DNA from 2 places in the Halobacillus sp. AWH4_228 genome. Region 1 is predicted to be linked to the other one. Evidence: a T-box and tRNA genes for the amino acid it is inferred to sense, from the RefSeq annotation. Region 1 holds a T-box; the other holds one or more tRNA genes.
The links. A T-box is a leader RNA that pairs with one kind of tRNA and senses whether it is charged. The one in region 1 lies ahead of ileS (isoleucine--tRNA ligase), so its partner is inferred to be a tRNA-Ile.
Positions count from the first base shown of each region.

Region 2: it has a tRNA-Ile gene. The T-box ahead of ileS (isoleucine--tRNA ligase) is inferred to sense a tRNA for this amino acid. The anticodon was not compared.

Region 1 is NZ_JBSWTE010000001.1:23,216-33,897, forward strand. Features, by position in the region: gene ACXADP_RS00120 (TetR/AcrR family transcriptional regulator) at 1-509, shown strand, start outside; gene ACXADP_RS00125 (H-type small acid-soluble spore protein) at 567-752, shown strand; gene ACXADP_RS00130 (PH domain-containing protein) at 866-1,480, opposite strand; gene ACXADP_RS00135 (nitroreductase family protein) at 1,600-2,310, opposite strand; gene ACXADP_RS00140 (RrF2 family transcriptional regulator) at 2,671-3,090, opposite strand; gene ileS (isoleucine--tRNA ligase) at 3,194-6,283, opposite strand; T-box leader at 6,384-6,612, opposite strand; gene ACXADP_RS00150 (class I SAM-dependent methyltransferase) at 6,861-7,637, shown strand; gene ACXADP_RS00155 (cytochrome ubiquinol oxidase subunit I) at 7,708-9,033, shown strand; gene ACXADP_RS00160 (cytochrome d ubiquinol oxidase subunit II) at 9,058-10,083, shown strand; gene glsA (glutaminase A) at 10,178-10,682, shown strand, end outside.
Region 2 is NZ_JBSWTE010000001.1:3,705,798-3,716,479, forward strand. Features, by position in the region: rRNA gene ACXADP_RS19035 (23S ribosomal RNA) at 1-1,061, opposite strand, end outside; rRNA gene ACXADP_RS19040 (16S ribosomal RNA) at 1,232-2,796, opposite strand; tRNA gene ACXADP_RS19045 (tRNA-Ile) at 2,910-2,986, opposite strand; tRNA gene ACXADP_RS19050 (tRNA-Gly) at 3,004-3,077, opposite strand; tRNA gene ACXADP_RS19055 (tRNA-Pro) at 3,101-3,177, opposite strand; tRNA gene ACXADP_RS19060 (tRNA-Arg) at 3,184-3,260, opposite strand; tRNA gene ACXADP_RS19065 (tRNA-Leu) at 3,348-3,435, opposite strand; tRNA gene ACXADP_RS19070 (tRNA-Leu) at 3,475-3,556, opposite strand; tRNA gene ACXADP_RS19075 (tRNA-Lys) at 3,564-3,639, opposite strand; tRNA gene ACXADP_RS19080 (tRNA-Gln) at 3,747-3,821, opposite strand; tRNA gene ACXADP_RS19085 (tRNA-Asp) at 3,829-3,905, opposite strand; tRNA gene ACXADP_RS19090 (tRNA-Glu) at 3,926-3,997, opposite strand; tRNA gene ACXADP_RS19095 (tRNA-Ser) at 4,008-4,098, opposite strand; tRNA gene ACXADP_RS19100 (tRNA-Asn) at 4,103-4,177, opposite strand; gene ACXADP_RS19105 (SprT family protein) at 4,352-4,804, opposite strand; gene cmpA (cortex morphogenetic protein CmpA) at 4,879-4,989, shown strand; gene ACXADP_RS19115 (Tex family protein) at 5,024-7,195, opposite strand; gene ACXADP_RS19120 (SpoIIE family protein phosphatase) at 7,325-7,921, opposite strand; gene sigB (RNA polymerase sigma factor SigB) at 7,921-8,700, opposite strand; gene rsbW (anti-sigma B factor RsbW) at 8,672-9,148, opposite strand; gene ACXADP_RS19135 (STAS domain-containing protein) at 9,151-9,477, opposite strand; gene ACXADP_RS19140 (SpoIIE family protein phosphatase) at 9,540-10,550, opposite strand; gene ACXADP_RS19145 (anti-sigma regulatory factor) at 10,565-10,682, opposite strand, start outside.

The sequences.
Region 1 (10,682 bases):
AGGAAATCGCCGGACAAGCGGAAGTTTCTGAAGTGTCAGCTGCCCGTACCTACCCATCCCTGATGGATTTGTTTATTGATTCCTTTTCTGAAAGCTTTATTCAGCAGCTGGAGACCACCTCTGTAGAGGTCCATCCATCGACGAATCAAGAGCCGGCGGAAATGATTTATATGTACTTATGGAACCGGATGAAGGAGTTCACGTCGATGGATAAATCCGTGTTCAAAGAAATGATGAACAGCCTCTTCCCCGTGATGGAAGGCGACGCCGAAAATCGCAGAAAAATGATCGGTATCGACTTCATGCTGGTGGACGAAATGATCGTTCTTTTGAATGAGATGAAGGAAAAAGAGCTCCTGCCCGCGGATTTTAACGCCAATCAGGCTGCCGAAATCATATACAGTTCCCTGGCTTTCGAGTTTCTATTGTACGTGTATGAAGAGGAAGTTTCCCTGGAGATGTTTTTGAACGGAATCAAAAGAAAGCTCGATTTCATTATCGGGCGGTGATGCATATAAACCGTCGTGGAGGCAGACAGTAAACGTAAACGACAGGAGGTCTCCATGATGAACAAAGAACGCGCCAAAGAAATCTTTCATTCCCCTGATAGGATCCAGGTCCATCATAAGGACCGGGAAATTTATATTGAAGAAGTGATAGAACGCAGTGAAATGGCGAGGATTCACCCGACGGATCAGCCGAATATCGTTCAGAAAGTTCCGTTGTACGAACTCAAAGAACTGGATCAGTGAACGGGATGAATAACTAAATATACAAAAAGCCTGTAAAGACACGATGTCTTTACAGGCTTTTTTATAACCAGGATCATCAGAGGACGGCCCTCTTATTATACTGCGCAGAGAACTTAATTCTGGATGTACTTTTCGAAGATCTCCCTGAAATCCTTGCGTGTATGCTCGGTGTGCTTTTGAGCGAGCCAATCATAGGTGAACGTTACGGATTCCTTAAACTCAGAGGAGACTTGATTGTCATGGAACCTGTTTTCGCGCAGAAGATCACGGGCAGCCTCCAGACTTTCTCTCGCATATTCCGCATGGAGCTGATGGTCTTCCTGAATCTGAGAAATCGCTGTAAGGGATTTATAAAGATCGGCAATGGCCTCGCCTTCATCTTTAGCAATATCAATACTCATGGACTGACTGCCGATGGCAAATTTGATTTCCAGATCAAGGTCGATGGTTCCTGCGGTTTCTATGGTTACGTTTCGAATCGGATTTTTGTAATAGTCGTAGCGCAGAATATTCCGTTTGCTGCTGGAGGCTTTCTCCCCGTCCAGGTGAATGAGGGCCCGGTTGGTAAAGCAGTACTCATCACTTTTTGATTTGATCAGAAAGTGGATCTTTTCTCCATCTTCCGTCAGGACAAAATCATCCGACTGGGTCTTATCAAAATCTTCTTTAGAAATAATTCTCCCGATATCACTCAACCCGAGGGCATCACTGGCCAGCTTTTTAAACATAGGAAAACCTCCTTTAAATTCTTCTTCTACATCATTCGACAGACAACGTCCATTCCCTTCCGTGGATAGAAAATTCCCGAAAAGAAAAGCCGTCCCCATATCGGAACGGCATGCTTTATTTATTCGTAACGGTTCCACTGCACCACTTCGTCCAATGGAAGACGGGTCTTTTGAAAACCAGCTTTTGTACCTTTTCCAAGGGAAATCAGCATAACAGCTTCATAGTTTTCAGGAACATTGAAAGTTTCCAGGAACTGCGCTTCATCATAACCGCCCATCGGTACGGTGTCATAGCCTTTCGCTTTTGCTGCAAGCATCAGCTGGTTGGCCACGATTCCGCCATCAATGTGAGCGATTTTCGCAAGACGCTCTGTCGGGAAGTTTCCGTAGTTATCAAAAATGCTGTTGACGTACATGTTTTTCACATCTTCAGGCATGTTGCCTTTTTCAGCAATCTGGCTGTAAATCTGGTCTGCGTTTTTATAGGCCTCACGGTCACCAAGAACAGCCACAACGACGGATGCATCGACGATCTGCTGCTGATTGCTGGCGATAGGTAGAAGCTTTTCTTTTTCCGCCTGATCTTCGATGACAAGGAATCTCCACGATTGAAGGTTACTGGAAGATGGAGCCAGAACCGCTGTTTCCAGAATCTCACGGATTTCACTTTCTTCCATTTTGAATTCAGGATCATACTGGCGGACAGAGCGGCGTTCTTTGGCTACGGTTAGAAAATCCGTATCCTCCAGCTGCTTCGGTGCTTCTTTCGTTGTATCGATTTCTTTTACTTTATTTAGGTATTCTTCTTTACTCATTGTATTTTGAGACATGATGATGCTCCTTTAAACTGTATTTATCACAAGAACAGTATATGATTTAACTGTTCCTTTGTCAACTACAGTTTATGATAACCCAAGAAAAGCCCGACATAACGTTTCGCTTCCATCCGTTTCTGTTCATAAGACCCTTTTTACGAATGGAATGGCGAGATCAACTCCAGCTTTCCGTAGTGACGCCTGTGGGAAAAAGATCCACCGATAAGCGGAACGTGACCTTACTAATCATGAGCTGAATTTGAGGGTGCCCTTTGTTGAATAAAAGGTCGTCCATTTTCCATACAAAAAACATCTCGGATTTTACAGAAAAAAAGGACTGCCGAGAATTCTCTCGACAGTCCGTCTAAAACAACATTACGATTCCTTTTGAATCAGGTCGGCAATGGTTTTCTCTTCAAGCCCGGCTACAACCCAGCTTTCCATATCATTACGGAGTTCAATCAAGGATTCCCTTGTAGAAGGCGCAAAGCATTCTTTGCCTCCGACATTAAAGAAACCCTTCGGAAAAGTTTCCGCTCTCATTGCTTCATAGACTTCTGACAGCTTTATATCTTCGGGGTCTTTCACTAAGGAATAGCCCCCTTCTCTACCTTCTTTGGCGTGAATCAATCCCGCCTTCACTAAGTGACGGAGGATCTTTCTTAAGAACACAGATTTGGATTCCAGCTTTTCGGCAAGCTTTCCACTCGGGCAGAGTCCTTCATTTTCAGCAAGGACGACAAGGGCCTGAACAGCCATCCCAAACCATCGTGTGCTTGATACCTTTTCTGCCATGATTTCACCTCTTCATCTGCTTCTTATTTTGGGACATCCTGCAAAAAAAGTCAAAACACCGGAACGGCAAAAAAGCCCCGGCCGGAGCCGGGACTTTCCATCCTTACTGTGTAAGAGCCAGTTTCAGTGTATGATCACCAACGGTATACTCTTTCATTTCCTCTTTTTCGCCGACCGTGAGCTCCTTAACGAGGACATTCTCACGAATCAGCTGTTCGTTCTGCTTAATGGCTTCCTGTACTTCTTCATCACCGGCAAGAGCGATGTCGACACGAAGATCGATCGGCAGGTCCTGCTGCTTCCGCTCATCCTGAATCACACGAATCACTTCACGGGCAAGGCCCTCAAGGCGGAGCTCTTCTGTGATGGATGTATCAAGAACGACGTGGAAGTCCTGGTTGGACCCCATGGACAGGCCGGCGTCGGCCACACGTTCCACGTTCAACAGATCCATCGGTACTTCAACCTCACCATCGGCTGTTGGCACGACTGCTTTTTCATTTTGGACAACGGCTGCGGCTTCTTCTTCCGACAGCTTTTCCAGATAGCCTTTGACGAGACCGACATTCTTACCAAGTACCGGGCCGGCTGCGCGGAAGTTCAGCTTCACTTCATAACGGACAAGATCCTCGGAAGACTGCTTAACAACAACTTCTTTGACGTTGATCTCATCACGGATGATGCTGCTGTATTCCTCCAGCGCCTTGCCCAGATCCGGGTTGACCGGAATGACGACAAGCTCAGAGAGCGGCTGTTTCGTCTTGATCGCTTCTGTATTACGCACACCACGGGCAAGCTCGACCACCTGCAGGACAGCGTCCATATCTTTTTCCAGCTGTTTATTGACGACAGCATCGTCCACTTTCGGGAAGTGGGCCAGGTGCACACTTTCACCCGTCAAGTTCTGGTAGATATCCTCAGCCAAGAACGGTGTGAACGGAGCCATCAACTGGCTCAGCTGCGTCAGCACTTCATGAAGCGTATGGTAGGCCGCTTTTTTGGACTCGGTCATGCCTTCTTCCCAGAAACGGTCACGGGAGCGGCGGATGTACCAGTTACTCACTTCATCGATATATTTCTCAAGAGCCTTCGCTCCTTTGGTGAAGTCGTAATCCTCAAGGGCTTCTTCCACGACAGCTGTCACACTGTTCAAACGGGAAAGGACCCAGCGGTCAAGCAGCGTCTTCTCCCCGGTTTCATCCTTATTGAACGTGTAGCCGTCGATATTCGCGTACAGCGTATAGAAACCGTGCGTGTTCACAAGGGTATCAATGACTTTGGACTTGGCTTCAATCACGACACGCTCAGAGAAACGTTTGTTGTTCCAAGGGGCACTGTCCGCAAGAAGCGCCCAGCGGAACGGATCGGCACCGAACTTATTGACGATGTCTGTCGGATTAAGGGCATTTCCCTTACTCTTCGACATTTTACGGCCTTCTTCATCAAGAATGTGGCCGGTGGAAAGGACGCGCTTATACGGTGCTTTGCCTGTGAACAGCGTAGAAACCGCAAGCAGGCTGTAGAACCAGCCACGTGTCTGGTCAATTCCTTCACAGATCACATCAGCCGGGAACTGCTTTTCAAACTGCTCCTGGTTTTCGAACGGGTAATGCTGCTGGGCAAACGGCATGGAACCGGAATCGAACCAGACGTCAATGACTTCCGGCACACGGTCCATCGTGCCGCCACATTTTTCACAGGAAACCTGAACACGGTCGACGTAAGGCTTGTGCAGCTCAACGTCTCCGATATCTCCGATCGCTTTTTCCTGAAGGTCCGCTTTACTGTGCGGAGCGTATTGGTGGTCACAGGAATTACACATCCAGATCGGCAGCGGTGTTCCCCAGAAACGGTTCCGACCGATGTTCCAGTCGACCATATTCTCGAGGAAGTTTCCGAAGCGTCCGTCTTTGATGTGATCCGGATGCCAGTCGACCTGCTGGTTGTTGGCAAGGAATTGATCCTTAAGCTCTGTCGTTTTGATGAACCAGCTTTCGATTGCGTAATAAAGCAGTGGTGAATCACAGCGCCAGCAGTGTGGATAGCTGTGCTCATATTTTTCTTTATGGAAAAGAAGACCTTCATTAGCCAGGTACTTCACGATATCTACATCACAGTCTTTCACGAAGCGTCCTTCGAATGGAGGGATATCTGCTGTGTAGCGTCCCTGTCCGTCTACAACGTTAAAGAAGGAAAGATTGTGTTCTTTGACGAGGTTGTAGTCATCTTCCCCGTAGGCAGGTGCGATGTGAACAACACCCGTACCGCTTTCGGCGTTGACGAAATCTGCTTCGACAACGAAATGACCACGCTCAGGCTTTACAAACGGGAATGGTGCTTCATAGGATACACCGCTGAACTCGCTTCCTTTATGCTTGGATACGACCGTATAATCTTCGCCAAGATTTTTCTCAGCAAGAGCTTCAGCAACGATGTAAACTTCGCCGTCTTTTTCTGCTTTGATGTAATCGAGATCTGCATGGACAGCCAGGGTAACGTTGGCCGGAAGTGTCCAAGGCGTCGTCGTCCAGCCAAGGAAGAATTCATTCTCTGTCCCTTTGACCTTGAACTTCGCTGTCGCGGACAAGTCTTTCACATCTTCATAGCCTTGAGCCACTTCGTGGGAGCTCAAGGTTGTCTGACAGCTCGGGCAGTACGGAGTAACCCGGTGACCCTTGGATAGCAGGTTGCGCTTATGAAGGTCACTCAGGATGTACCAGACGCTTTCAATATAACGGTCCTGAAGCGTTACATACGGATCATCCATATCGAGCCAGTACCCGATGGATTCCGTGAATTCACGCCACTCTTTTTCATAGTTGAAGACACTTTCCTTACACTTCTCGATGAACTTCTCTACACCATATTCCTCGATCTGCTGCTTTCCGGAAATGCCGAGCTGCTTTTCAACTTCCAGTTCAACCGGAAGACCATGAGTATCCCAGCCGCCCTTACGCAGCACCTGATAGCCCTGCATCGTTTTGTAACGGCCCACAAAGTCCTTGATGACCCGGCCGAGGACGTGACCCGCGTGCGGAAGTCCGTTCGCTGTCGGAGGTCCTTCATAAAAAACGAAAGTTTCTGCGCCTTCGCGCTCATTCATGGAGCGTCGGAAGACATCTTCTTGTTTCCAGTAATCTTTGACACGATTCTCGCGGTCTAAAGCCACTTCCTTCGTATTGACACTGCGCATTTCTTCCACCTCTTACCCTTTTATTTTGTATAGATAATCACATGGGACACAACTGGATACAGTTTCCCTGAAAAAAACAAAAAATCCGCCCCTGTATGAAAACAGGGACGGATGTTCATTCCGCGGTACCACCCATATTCCGTGCAGGTTCAGCCGCACGGCGCTCGGTAAAAAACGGATAACGGACGTCAGCCGGTTCCACCTACTCTCAATCATTTCAGCAGAACTTCTCAGGGATGATCTTCAACCGATTCCGCCGTCGCTTTCCACCAGCCAGCGACTCTCTACAGGTCAGGTGATCGATTTACTCTTCCCGTCAATGAAACTATACGTATCTTCTCTAATCGTACAATGGAACGTCAGGGATGTCAAAAAGTTTCTTACCCCCATCTTCGCCCATTCCCCTACGGATTATACGTGTGGATTTCACTTTACACCCCCACTGATTTTCTGTCACTTTTTACGATTGGATCTTTGATTTGTTCTGGTGATCACGGCAGATCAAAGATTGGTATTATCCAAAACCAAAGCTTCGGATTACACTATAAACAACTCCATTGAAGGAAGGGTGTCTGTGATGAAAAACGAACAGAAACGGCGTGTACAGGAAACTTTCTCAAAAAACAAAGAGGCCTATGTCCAAAGCACCACCCATAACAACCCTGATGATTTGAGACTGTTGGTCGAATGGCTGAAGCCGGAAAAACACTGGAGGGTGCTGGATACAGCTACAGGCGGCGGTCATGTGGCCAAGGCCGTGCAGCCGTTCGTGAACCGTGTTTACGCGGCGGATCTGACAAAGGAAATGCTTCAGAACACAGCCGCCCATCTTTCCGGCATGGCCAATATCGCGTTCATTATAGCGGATGCTGAAGAGCTTCCTTTTCTTGACGATTACTTCGATGCGGTCACCTGCCGGATTGCTCCCCACCACTTTCCTGAACCCGATACCTTTGTATCGGAAGTCTCCCGCGTCCTGAAACCTGGCGGCCGCTTCCTCATGATCGATAACACAGCCCCTGAAGATGATCGGCTTGATCATTTTTACAACGCTCTTGAAAAAAGGAGGGACCCCAGCCACGTCCGCGCCTTGAAGGTATCGGAATGGGAGGCCTTATTCAACGACCAATCGCTGATTGTGAAGAAACACTTGAGACGACAGAAGACCCTCCCCTTTTCGTCGTGGGTGGCCCGCACCCAGCCTTCTCCAACAGAACAGCACGCCATAGAACAGGATTTATTATCGGCCGACAGCCATACGAAAGCCTACTTTTCGATTACATCATCAGATTCAGGTGTTGAACACTTTTCCATCGACGAGTATATGGTTCTTGTAGAAAAAGGTTCCTGCTAACGAATAATCCTCCACCTCATAGGAAGAATAACCAAAGGATATTGAAACTTGTTGTGAGGTGGGAAATCAAATGGATATCGTCGTCATGGCCCGTGCCCTTTTCGGAACTTCCCTGGGCTTCCATATCATCTACGCCACTATCGGTGTAGGGCTTCCCGTGATGATCATTATTGCGGAAGTTATGTATTTCATTAAAAAAGACAGCGATTATGCCCTGCTGGCGCGAAGATGGACGAAGGCTTTCGCCATCCTGCTTGCTGTATCGATCGCATCCGGAACAATTGTCGGCGTAATGATTTCCCTGCTGTTTCCTGATTTCATGGAAATCGTCGGCCAAGTCATCGCCCTGCCGTTCCAGATGGAGATTTTCGCTTTCCTGATTGAAGCGGTTTTCATGTCGATTTATTTATATGCGGCGGACCGCCTGCCGCCGACGCTCCGTCTTGTGAGCATCATCTCTGTTGCTCTTGGAGCGACTGCGTCGGCCATACTGATTACGGATGTGCATGCCTGGATGAACACCCCGGCGGGATTCCGGATGCTGCCGGACGGGGAGATTACAGACATCGATACGTGGGCGGCCTTTTTCAACCCGAGCTTCGGCGTCACCGCCATTCACGTTACCCTTTCCGCCTACATGACGGTGGCTTTTCTTGTGGCTTCCGTAGCCGCCCTCCGCTTGATGAAATCAAAAATCACTGATCAGGAGCGGGCCTACCATAAAAAAGCGTTGATGATCGCCCTTTATTTCGGCGCGTTGATGTCTTTGGGAACAGCGATCAACGGCCACGAAACCGCTCAAATGCTGCATGAATACAACCCAAGAAAACTGGCAGCTGCCGAAGGGCTGTTCGAAACTCAGCGTTATGCCCCGCTTTCTGTCGGAGGCTACACATCCCTCGAGGACCAGCGGGTGAAGTACGCCATTGAAATTCCATACGGACTGAGCTTCCTTGCTGGTGACCGGTTTGATACCGAAGTGATCGGTCTGAATGAATACCCGCAGGAGCTGTGGCCGCCCTTGTATGTCCATATTCTGTTCAATGTCATGGTCGGCATCGGTACCGTCCTGATTGCCGTCGCTTTTGCCGCCTTGTTCTGGAAACTTGTTCTTAAAAAAGAGTTTCCCGGATGGATTCTCGCCATCCTTGTCGTCAGCGGCCCGCTGGCTCTGCTGGCGATTGAAGCCGGCTGGTGCTTCAGCTGTATCGGGCGTCAGCCGTGGACGATTACAGATGTCCTGAGAACAGGGGAAGCTGCAACAAAATCCAAAAGTGTCGGTTTTCTCTTTTACTTGTTCATGGGTTTGTACATCACTCTGTTGTTCGTCACAGGATTCGTCCTCCGGTTCTATTTCAAGAGAAACCCTGTCAGCCGGGACTTGAGCTCTCAATAAAGGCAGAGAAAGGAAGAACATTTCATGGAAGCTTCAACACTGGCCGTCACCATTTTGTGGAGCCTGCTGTTCATTTACGCAATGCTTGGCTCTCTTGATTTTGGAGCAGGGTTCTGGGGGATGATTTATGGAAAAAGTGAAGAGAAAAGCGCCTCCCAAATTGCGAACCGCTTTTTATCTCCGACGTGGGAGGTCACCAATGTATTCCTCGTCATCTTCGTCGTATCTGTGGTCACGTTTTTCCCTTATGCAACGACGCTTCTGAGCAGTGTCCTGCTTGTTCCTGTCGCGCTCGGACTGCTGCTCCTGACGATCCGCACCACCTTTATGGTGTTCCAGCACTATGCTGGGAAATTTGTCGGACTCCTTCGTGTCACCTCCGGGGTCACAGGGCTGATCATTCCTGCCCTGCTCGTTAGTATTCTCCCGATCACCCTCGGTGGGTTCATCAGTTTCGAAGATGATTATCCACGGTTGGAATACGGAGATCTTCTGACCCATCCGACGCTGTACATGCACGTATTGTTCGGCCTTTCGACAGAACTGTTCATTTCTTCCGTCTTCTTAATGGATTATGCCAAGGAAGCCGAAGATTGGGACGCGTATGATACCTTCCGGAAACATGCTCTTTGGCTCGGACCTGTCAGCATCGCCGTCGCTATGCTGACCATTGGAACGTTTCCTGAAGAAGCTGGTTGGATCGTTGATAATATTGAGCAGAACTGGCTCATCTTCGGTCTTTCCTTATTGTTTTTCCTGATCGGCTATGTTCTTTTGTTTTTGAAAAAACCGGACGGAAGAAAGGGACGGGCCCGACCTGCCGTCATCATGATCGTGCTGCAGTACGGATTCGCTATTTATGCCTACGGATCCGCCCACCTGCCGTACTTGATTTACCCTGATTTAACAGTCAGCGATGGGTTCACCAACGCGTCCACCTTCTATCCGATGCTGATCGTTTACGCCGTCGGGTTCGGAATTTTGATTCCAGCCTTCTATTTATTCTGGAGGTTGTTCCTGAAAGACCGGCGCTACTTAAAGCAGCAGTAAGCACATGCAGCCACTTCCCTGCGGGGATGGCTGCTCTTTTTTGTTTACCCACTTTCTGTAAAAGGGTACTGAACTACAAAAAAGGAGAAACGCTATGACAGAACTATCGAACTCCTATTTGGAAGAAGCCATTGAAGACAGCCGTCCCTATGCTTCTCAAGGAAAGGTGAATATGAACCTTCCTGATTACGGGGAGGCAAATAAAGACTACCTCGGCGTCAGCATCATCACGACAGACGGCTCGAGTTACAGCGCCGGGGATCATGATAAATACATTCCGATGCAGAGTACCTCAAAAGTCATCAGCTTGATGCTTGCTCTCCAGGACTTCGGAAAGGACCGTGTTTTTCAAACTGTAGGAATGGAGCCGATGGGAGATTTCTTCAATTCCATCAGCCAGCTGGAATCCTATGACACAAGCAAGCCTTTCAATCCGATGATTAACGCGGGCGCCATCGCTACAGCTTCCCTTATTAAAGGACAGAGCGTGGAAAACCGGTTCGACCGCTACATGAATTTCTTAAAGAAAATCACCAGCAACGATCATCTAGAAATGAGCGGTGAGATGTACGAAGCAGAAAAGGCGAACGGCTCGCGCA
Region 2 (10,682 bases), 3.7 Mb from region 1:
ACACACTTTGGGACCTTAGCTGGCGGTCTGGGCTGTTTCCCTCTCGACCATGAACCTTATCACCCACGGTCTGACTCCCAGAACAAAGTCTATGGCATTCGGAGTTTGACTGAATTCGGTAACCCGATAGGGGCCCCTCGTCCAATCAGTGCTCTACCTCCATGACTTTCTATTCTGAGGCTAGCCCTAAAGCTATTTCGGAGAGAACCAGCTATCTCCGTGTTCGATTGGCATTTCACCCCTACCCACACCTCATCCCCGTAATTTTCAACTTACGTGGGTTCGGGCCTCCAGTCAGTGTTACCTGACCTTCACCCTGGACATGGGTAGATCACACGGTTTCGGGTCTACGACCGCATACTCACTCGCCCTGTTCAGACTCGCTTTCGCTGCGGCTCCGCTTCTGCTGCTTAACCTCGCATACGGTCGTAACTCGCCGGTTCATTCTACAAAAGGCACGCCGTCACCCATTAACGGGCTCCGACTACTTGTAGGCACACGGTTTCAGGTTCTATTTCACTCCCCTTCCGGGGTGCTTTTCACCTTTCCCTCACGGTACTGGTTCACTATCGGTTACTAGGGAGTATTTAGCCTTGGGAGATGGTCCTCCCGGATTCCGACGGAATTCCTCGTGTTCCGCCGTACTCAGGATCCACTCCGGAGAGAGGAAGATTTCGACTACAGGGCTGTTACCCTCTTCGGCTGATCTTTCCAGATCGATTCGTCTATCTTCCTCCTTGATAACTCCAAAGGAGTGTCCTACAACCCCAGAAAGCAAGCTTTCTGGTTTGGGCTGATTCCGTTTCGCTCGCCGCTACTTGGGAAATCGCGTTTGCTTTCTCTTCCTCCGGGTACTTAGATGTTTCAGTTCCCCGGGTCTGCCTTCCTATACCTATGTATTCAGTATAGGATACTGTCCCATTACGAACAGTGGGTTTCCCCATTCGGAAATCTCCGGGTCAAAGCCTGCTTACGGCTCGCCGGAGCATATCGGTGTTAGTCCCGTCCTTCATCGGCTCCTAGTACCAAGGCATCCACCGTGCGCCCTTATTCACTTAACTATCTTCGTGAAAAGACGTTTATATATATCAATTAGATGTCTTGTCATCATGATCTCATCGCTAGATGAGTCATAATTCCTTATCCAGTTTTCAAGGTTCACAAATTTGAAAGATGCTTTGATCTCTCAAAACTGAACAACCAACACAGTACGTTTCCGTAATATCCTTAGAAAGGAGGTGATCCAGCCGCACCTTCCGATACGGCTACCTTGTTACGACTTCACCCCAATCATTGGCCCCACCTTCGGCGGCTGGCTCCAAAAAGGTTACCTCACCGACTTCGGGTGTTGCCAACTCTCGTGGTGTGACGGGCGGTGTGTACAAGGCCCGGGAACGTATTCACCGCGGCATGCTGATCCGCGATTACTAGCGATTCCGGCTTCATGCAGGCGAGTTGCAGCCTGCAATCCGAACTGAGAATGGTTTTATGGGATTTGCTACACCTCGCGGCTTCGCTGCCCTTTGTACCATCCATTGTAGCACGTGTGTAGCCCAGGTCATAAGGGGCATGATGATTTGACGTCATCCCCGCCTTCCTCCGGTTTGTCACCGGCAGTCACCTTAGAGTGCCCAACTGAATGCTGGCAACTAAGATTAGGGGTTGCGCTCGTTGCGGGACTTAACCCAACATCTCACGACACGAGCTGACGACAACCATGCACCACCTGTCACTTGGTCCCCGAAGGGAAATCCCTATCTCTAGGGAGGTCCAAGGATGTCAAGACCTGGTAAGGTTCTTCGCGTTGCTTCGAATTAAACCACATGCTCCACCGCTTGTGCGGGCCCCCGTCAATTCCTTTGAGTTTCAGCCTTGCGGCCGTACTCCCCAGGCGGAGTGCTTAATGCGTTAACTTCAGCACTAAGGGGTGGAAGCCCCCTAACACCTAGCACTCATCGTTTACGGCGTGGACTACCAGGGTATCTAATCCTGTTTGCTACCCACGCTTTCGCACCTCAGCGTCAGAAACAGACCAGAGAGTCGCCTTCGCCACTGGTGTTCCTCCACATATCTACGCATTTCACCGCTACACGTGGAATTCCACTCTCCTCTTCTGTCCTCAAGTTCCCCAGTTTCCAATGACCCTCCACGGTTGAGCCGTGGGCTTTCACATCAGACTTAAGGAACCGCCTGCGCGCGCTTTACGCCCAATAATTCCGGACAACGCTTGCCCCCTACGTATTACCGCGGCTGCTGGCACGTAGTTAGCCGGGGCTTCCTCGTCAGGTACCGTCAAGGTACCGCTCTATTCGCACGGTACTTGTTCTTCCCTGACAACAGAACTTTACGATCCGAAGACCTTCATCGTTCACGCGGCGTTGCTCCGTCAGACTTTCGTCCATTGCGGAAGATTCCCTACTGCTGCCTCCCGTAGGAGTCTGGGCCGTGTCTCAGTCCCAGTGTGGCCGATCACCCTCTCAGGTCGGCTACGCATCGTTGCCTTGGTGAGCCGTTACCTCACCAACTAGCTAATGCGCCGCGGGCCCATCTGTAAGTGATAGCGAGAAGCCATCTTTCAACTCATCTTCATGCGAAGAAAAGTATTACCCGGCATTAGCCCCGGTTTCCCGGGGTTATTCCGATCTTACAGGCAGGTTGCCCACGTGTTACTCACCCGTCCGCCGCTCGTTCCACGAGTTTCACCCCGAAGGGATCCACTCGCTTCCCGCGCTCGACTTGCATGTATTAGGCACGCCGCCAGCGTTCGTCCTGAGCCAGGATCAAACTCTCCATAAAAGTAGTTTGACTTGCTCATCTGCACACCGAATGTGCTTGTTTCAAATTCCTTCATTAAAGAAGAAATGTTTTGACGTACTGGTTGGTTCGTTCAGTTTTCAAAGATCAAGTAATGGTGGGCCTGAGTGGACTTGAACCACCGACCTCACGCTTATCAGGCGTGCGCTCTAACCAACTGAGCTACAGGCCCCAATGGTGATTGAATAATGGAGCGGGTGAAGGGAATCGAACCCTCATCATCAGCTTGGAAGGCTGAGGTTTTACCACTAAACTACACCCGCATATATCATGTTGTATTTCTCGATGGTCGGGAAGACAGGATTCGAACCTGCGACCCCTTGGTCCCAAACCAAGTGCTCTACCAAGCTGAGCTACTTCCCGTTAAAATGGCGCGCCCGAGAGGAGTCGAACCCCTAACCTTCTGATCCGTAGTCAGACGCTCTATCCAATTGAGCTACGGGCGCATTTTATAATAGCTTTGCGTTGAAAGCGACTTTTCTATCTTAACACGTTTCCGTGTCGATTGCAACAACTTTTTTAAAGAAATTAGTTGGTGCGGTCGAGAGGACTTGAACCTCCACGGGATTAACTCCCACTAGGCCCTCAACCTAGCGCGTCTGCCGATTCCGCCACGACCGCAGCATTATTATAATGGAATGCTGATCATGGTAATTAAAGTGCGGGTGGAGGGACTTGAACCCCCACGCCGTGAAGCACTAGATCCTAAATCTAGCGTGTCTGCCAATTCCACCACACCCGCAAATAAATGGTGAGCCATGAAGGATTCGAACCTTCGACCCTCTGATTAAAAGTCAGATGCTCTACCAGCTGAGCTAATGGCTCTAAAGAAAGGAATCTATTACACTTGAAAATGATTTGTTCTTTTTAAAAGCACAAGAACCATCATACATCTTATTGATAATGTTGTCAACCCTTTTTCGAAGAAAAAATGGCTGGGCCAGCTGGATTCGAACCAGCGCATGACGGTACCAAAAACCGTTGCCTTACCGCTTGGCTATGGCCCAAAGATAATGGCGGTCCGGACGGGACTCGAACCCGCGACCTCCTGCGTGACAGGCAGGCATTCTAACCAACTGAACTACCGGACCCCTTAAAGGGTGATGCAAAGTGACCCGTACGGGATTCGAACCCGTGATACCGCCGTGAAAGGGCGGTGTCTTAACCACTTGACCAACGGGCCATTAAGAAAATGGCGGAGAAGGAGGGATTTGAACCCTCGCGCCGCTTACGCGACCTACACCCTTAGCAGGGGCGCCTCTTCAGCCACTTGAGTACTTCTCCGTAATGGCTCCAACGGTAGGATTCGAACCTACGACCGATCGGTTAACAGCCGATTGCTCTACCACTGAGCTACGTTGGAATAATGTCTCATTTCGTGCCGCTCGTTTATCGGCGACGTTTAATATCTTATAACATCCTGCCTGCAATGTCAAACCCTTTTTCGTGAAAAATTGTAGTTTCTTACGTTTTTTTGGGTTGTTTTGTTAAGGCTTATTTAATTTAACATGTGAGAAGTCGTTCGTCAACACAATTTTTACTTCTTTTTTAAACGGCCTTTACATTTTCCGCAGTGATACTTTTTCGTATCCACCTTCCTCTTCCGCTGATAAGTCTGACCGCACTGGACACACTCATAATGGTGGAACCCTTTCTTCTTTTCAGAAGGCAGCTGCGCGCAGAATCTCGGAGAGTCTGTTTTATGTAAAAGATCTTTGAATTCAGGATCACCATGTCCAAAGCCTTTCCCTTCTATATGAAGGTGATAGTGGCAGAGTTCATGTTTGATAATCCCTTCTAATTCAGCACCATCCAATTCTACAACATACTTCGGATTGATTTCAATGGTTCTTTTTGAAGGAATGTACCGCCCGCCTGTCGTTCGAAGACGAGAATTGAAGTATACATCATCCACAAATGGTTTGTCAAAATGTTTTTTGGATAATTGGTCCGTCCATGCTTCCAGCTGTTGTTGTGTCAAAGACTGCACAAGCACACCTCCCCTGTTCTGTGCATACTGTATCATACGTATTTAAAAAGAGGAACAGAAAGGAGCTGTCCGTCATGCCTTCCTGGCTGCAAGTACAGATGGAGCGTGCTTTCTTCAATAAAGATAAGTATCAGATCAAGCTGCTTAATCAGTGCTGGTACTATTATCAGCACCTCTATAAATAGAAATACCCGGAAGCCGCAGCTCCCAGGTATCCCTTTACGATTGAGGAATCATGGTCAAAGCAATCCTCTGCTTCTGGACATCCACCTTGTCCACCCATACTGTTACAACATCTCCAACAGAGACCATGTCCATCGGATGTTTGACGAATTTGTCAGCCAGTTTGGATATATGGACAAGCCCGTCCTGTTTTACTCCGATATCGACGAACGCACCGAAATCAACCACGTTACGAACGGTTCCTTCCAGTTCCATTCCCTCTTCCAAATCCTCCATGGAAAGGACGTTCGTCTTGAGCAGTGGCTTAGGAAGATCGTCACGTGGGTCACGGCCCGGCTGGATCAATGCCTTTTGAATATCTGTCAGCGTCAGCGTACCAATGCCGAATTCTTCCGAAGCGGCATTCAAGTCCATCTGCTTCAGCTTTTCACCCAATTGTCCATCCCCGAGGTCCTTACTTGTAAATCCAAGATTCTGAAGCAGCTTCCTTGTCGCCTGATAACTTTCCGGGTGGATCGACGTACGGTCGAGCGGTTCTTCTCCGTCCAGTACCCGGAGAAATCCGATACTCTGTTCGAACGTTTTCGCTCCGAGCCTTGGAATGTCCTTCAATTCTCTGCGTTTCGTAAACTTCCCGAGTTCCTCCCGCTTCTTCACGATGTTATTAGCCACCGTTTTACTCAAGCCGGATACATATTGAAGCAGGGAAGCAGAGGCTGTATTCACGTTTACTCCGACTTGGTTGACGGCCGTTTCTACAACAAACGTCAGGGACTCGTTCAATTTCTTCTGGGTAACATCATGCTGATACTGCCCGACGCCGATGGATTTAGGATCGATTTTCACCAGTTCCGCGAGTGGATCCTGGATTCGGCGGGCAATCGATACCGCGCTTCTTTCTTCGACTTGAAAATCCGGGAACTCTTCCCTGGCCAGCTTGGATGCTGAATACACACTGGCTCCCGCTTCGTTCACAATCATATAGGAAGCTTTCCAACTGTGCTTCTGGATCATATCACTAATGAACTGCTCTGTTTCTCGAGAGGCGGTTCCATTTCCAATGGCGATGAGCTCCATGTTGTACTGTTCCATCAATGACAGGAGTTTCTTTTCTGCGCCTTTGGTATCTTTTTTAGGTGCGGTTGGATAAATGACTCCGATATCGAGCACTTTTCCTGTTTCATCGATAACCGCAAGCTTACAGCCCGTACGGTATGCCGGATCAACTCCAAGTACAACCTTGCCTTTAAGCGGAGGCTGTAGCAGGAGGCTTCGCAGGTTGCTCGAAAACACATCAATCGCCTGCTCCTCAGCCACTTCGGAAAGAGAATTGCGGATCTCTCTTTCCACAGAAGGTTGAATGAGTCGTTTGTAGCTGTCCTGGATCGCGTCTGTCAGGATTCCTCTGAGTTCTCCGCCTGTTCCCCGCTTCACGACTTCTTTTTCCAGATACTGCGTAATACTGTCCTCAGGCGGTTGGACAGAAACCTTGATGATCCCTTCCTTCTCCCCACGGTTCATGGCCAGCACACGGTGGGAGGCGATGGAACGGACGGGCTCCTGGTAGTCGTAGTACATCTCAAAGACACCTTTTTCATCCTTGGCCTTGTCCTTCTCTGAAGAAGCGATGGTGCCTTTCTCATGCGTCTGCTTACGAATTCTTTCCCTGAATGCTGCGTCCTCTGATATCCATTCCGCCAGAATGTCATTCACACCTGCACGCACGTCTTCAACAGCCGGCAGCTCCTGTTCTTCGGAAATGTACGTCTGCGCCTCTGCTTCAAAGCCGAAAGATTCCTGCGCCCATACTTTAAGGGCCAGAGGTTCAAGCCCCTTTTCTTTCGCCACTGTGGCACGCGTCCTCCTTTTTTGCTTGTAAGGACGGTAAAGATCCTCCACCTTTTGGAGTTTTTCTGCTTTTTCTATGTCGGCTTTCAATTCATCCGTTAGTTTCCCCTGCTCATCGATCAAGCGAACGACTTCCTCTTTACGCTCAGCAAGGTTGACGGCATAATTCCACTGATCTTCAATGGTTTTAATTTGAACTTCATCAAGACCACCGGTCATCTCCTTACGATAACGGGCGATGAACGGGACGGTGTTCCCTTCGTTCAGCAGTTGAATCACCTGCTGGATAATTCCTTCTTTCAGCTTCATCTGTCCGGCTACTGACTGAATCAGCTCCGGACTGTTTTTCCAATCACTCAAAAAAAGACCTCCTTCAATGACGTCCCTCTTATTGTAACAAAACAACGAAGCGTTTACCTCGTTGTTCCAGGATGGTTCAACGAATTAAAAAATCCTTATTCCCGGATTCACACCGAAGAATAAGGATTTTTAATGGTAAACTATCGCGATCAGCGTTGTATCATCATCGCGGTTCTGTCCGTACAGATTTTTGTACAAGGACGTAATCTCTTCCGCGTTTCGTACATGTGTGAGCTTTGAAGACAGGCGGCGGTCGTTCACTCCATCAGAGAACATCAAAAAAATCATCCCTTTCTGGATATTTCCGTGAGTAACCCGCAGTGACTTCGAATACCCGGATAAATAACCCGCCAGCGGGATATTCCGGTGGCGTGTACCGTCAGGGTCTACAGTAATGACTCCAATATTCCCGATGGAGGAATACGAATAAGTCATCGCATGGTAATCGATTTTCAAAATACCGAGCACCACCCCGCGTTTGCCGACCAGTACTTCATTGCATTTTTTTACAAGCGCCTCTACAGAAAGAGAAGGATGATCTTCTATGATTTCCATCACAGCTTTCGAAGACTCCCTGGCCATCTCTCCACTGCCGAGGCCATCAGCCAGTGCACAAAGGAACGCATCATCTGTTTCACGGTAAAAATAACTGTCGCCACAGTAATAATTTCCTTTTTTAGCTTTCTGGAAGACAGATAACTCCACCTGTTCGTTCCCCTTTTCCACTAGAACACCTCAACCGATTCCGACTGGAGAGCTTCCCTCAATTTACGCAGCGCCCGCCTTTGCAGCCGGGATACGTGCATCTGGGAAATGCCCAGCCGCTCACCTGTATCTTTCTGACTCATGTTTTCAAAATACGTGCATTGAAGAATCTCCTGTTCCCGTTCACTCAAGATCGGCAGCACCTTTTCGAGCAGCATCCGCTGATCGATATTGGAGTATCCTTCATCCTGATTCCCGATAAGATCGAGAATGGTTACAGTACTTCCATCTGAATCCGCTTCGATTTTACGGTCCACGGACAGGGCTTTGTAGCTTTTACCCATTTCCATCGTTTCCAGTACATCCTCTTCAGAGACTTCCAGGTATTCAGCAATCTCGAGGACAGACGGGGAACGCTGCTGGATATTCGTCAGCTCTTCAGCCGCTTTCTTTATCTTCGGCCCAAGTTCCTTAATCCGGCGTGGTACGTGCACACTCCATGTCTTATCCCGGATGAAGCGTTTAATCTCACCGATGATGGTCGGGATCGCGAACGATTCGAATGATTTTCCGAAATCCTTATCATACCTGCGGATCGCTGCCAGCAGGCCGAGCATTCCGACCTGAACGAGATCTTCATGGATCGTACTGTTTTTCGAATATTTACGGGCGATGGACTCTACAAGGTCCTTATAAACAAGGACCACTTTCTCCTGTACAGCCTCATCTTTTGGATTCTCCTGTAAGTAGGCAATCCATTCGTAAATTTCCTCATTGTGGTGTTGTGATCTGGTCGCCATTATGACCCACCCCGGTTTCATGGAGGTATTTCGTCATTAATACAATCACTCCATATTTACTGTTGATTTCGACTTTATCCATTAAGGCATCAATCAAAAACAGGCCAAATCCGCCTTCGCGGAGCTCTTCAATATCACCGTCCTGCTTATAAGGTCCGATGTCTTCTTTCACTTCACCAAGATTGAAGCTTCCGCCGTGATCGGCCACCATCACCTCGAGCCTGTCCTGATACACGCCGAAACCGATGGTGATTTCTCCTTCACCCGTTTCTTTGTAGGCATGTTTGACGGCGTTGGTGATCGCTTCTGAAATCGCCACTTTCAAATCTTCAATATCTTCATAGGAAAAGCCCATGCGGTTGGCAATCCCGGACGTGCTCAAACGCACGACTCCGATATATTCCGCTTTTGCAGGCACCTTCACTTCAACAAAATCAAATGGTTCCATCATTACATTCCACCTTGCACTGTAGAATCGATGTTCATAATTTCAGTCAGGCCGGTAATCTTGAACAGACGGTAGACACGGTCCTGCATATGAACGAGACGGAGCGTGCTGTCATGTTCTTTCGTCGCTTTCAAGGCACTGATAAAGACACCCAGTCCTGTGGAATCCATATAATTCACGTCTTGAAGGTTCACTTCAACGACATCCTGTTCCTTCGTCAATGGAAGAAGCGTCTCTTTAAGCTGAGGTGCCGTGAATGCATCGACTTCACCGCCGAGCATCACGTTCGCCACGCCGTCATTCTTTGTTACATCTATCGATAAATTCATAAATATCCCTCCCGTGTTGCTGAAAAGTAACCTAAATAGCCAATACCCGGATCGATAAAACGTTAAACATTCCTTCTGAGAATGATCAACGTGAAATCATCACGCAGGTGGAAGTCCTGCAGGCGTTCAAAGTGCTTGTACACCTGGTCGACGATGCCCTGTGCCGGCAGATGAGAATACTGCTTGATAACGTGCAGCACTTCTTCCTGCTCGATAAAACGGTCCCCCGTCCGGCATTCTGTCACACCATCGGTCAAAAGGACGATCATATCGCCTTTTTCCACCTGTTTCTCATACTGGGTGTAGGTGATTTCAGGAGATACACCGAGAACAAGGCCCGGAGCATCGATTTCTTCAAATTCGTCCTTATCCTTATGATAATAAAAGCCCGGCTCATGACCGGCAGAAGCATAAGTAAACGTATGATTGTTGTTATTATACAAGCCATAGAACATCGTAATGAACATGCTTGCATCCACATTGCGTTCCACAACCCGGTTCAAGCTGCCCAGAATGACACTTGGATCAGTCTGCATCTCAGAGAAGCTGTCCATGGAATATTTGATCATGGACATGCATAAAGCGGCCGGCACGCCTTTTCCGATGACGTCAGCCACCGCAATACCCAGGCCGCCTTTGTTGTCGTGGACAAAGTGGTGATAGTCACCGTTCATCTGTTTCGCCGGTACACTGAGCGCCCCGACGTCCAGCTCATCAATGTCCGGCTTCACCGTAGACAACAGTGTTTTCTGCATATTGGCCGCAACCGAAATTTCGGATTTCAGCTCCAGCTGCTTTTCACGCAGCGTTTGATACTCCTGATAGGCGAGACCATAGGAAATCATGGTTTCCAAAAGGAAATTCATCGATGTCTGTATATATTCCGGCATATCCGGGTATATTTCCTGTAATGATTGAATATGCACGTTAATAATTTCTTCTGGTGATATATTCTGCTGCATCGAGTATTTACTGAACTGCTCTGCCTGATACAGAGCCTGCTCATCTTTCGTAGTAATATACTCCTGCAGCAGCTCTTTGTAATTCTCCAAGTCGAGTTTCAATGTACTCATCGTTTATACCTCCTCTAACGGAGCCATTTCACAACCTTGATTTCCGTACCTTCCCCTACATGGGAGATAATATCGAACTCGTCCATCAGCCGCTTTACACCTGGAAGTCCTGCACCAAGTCCCCCGGAAGTC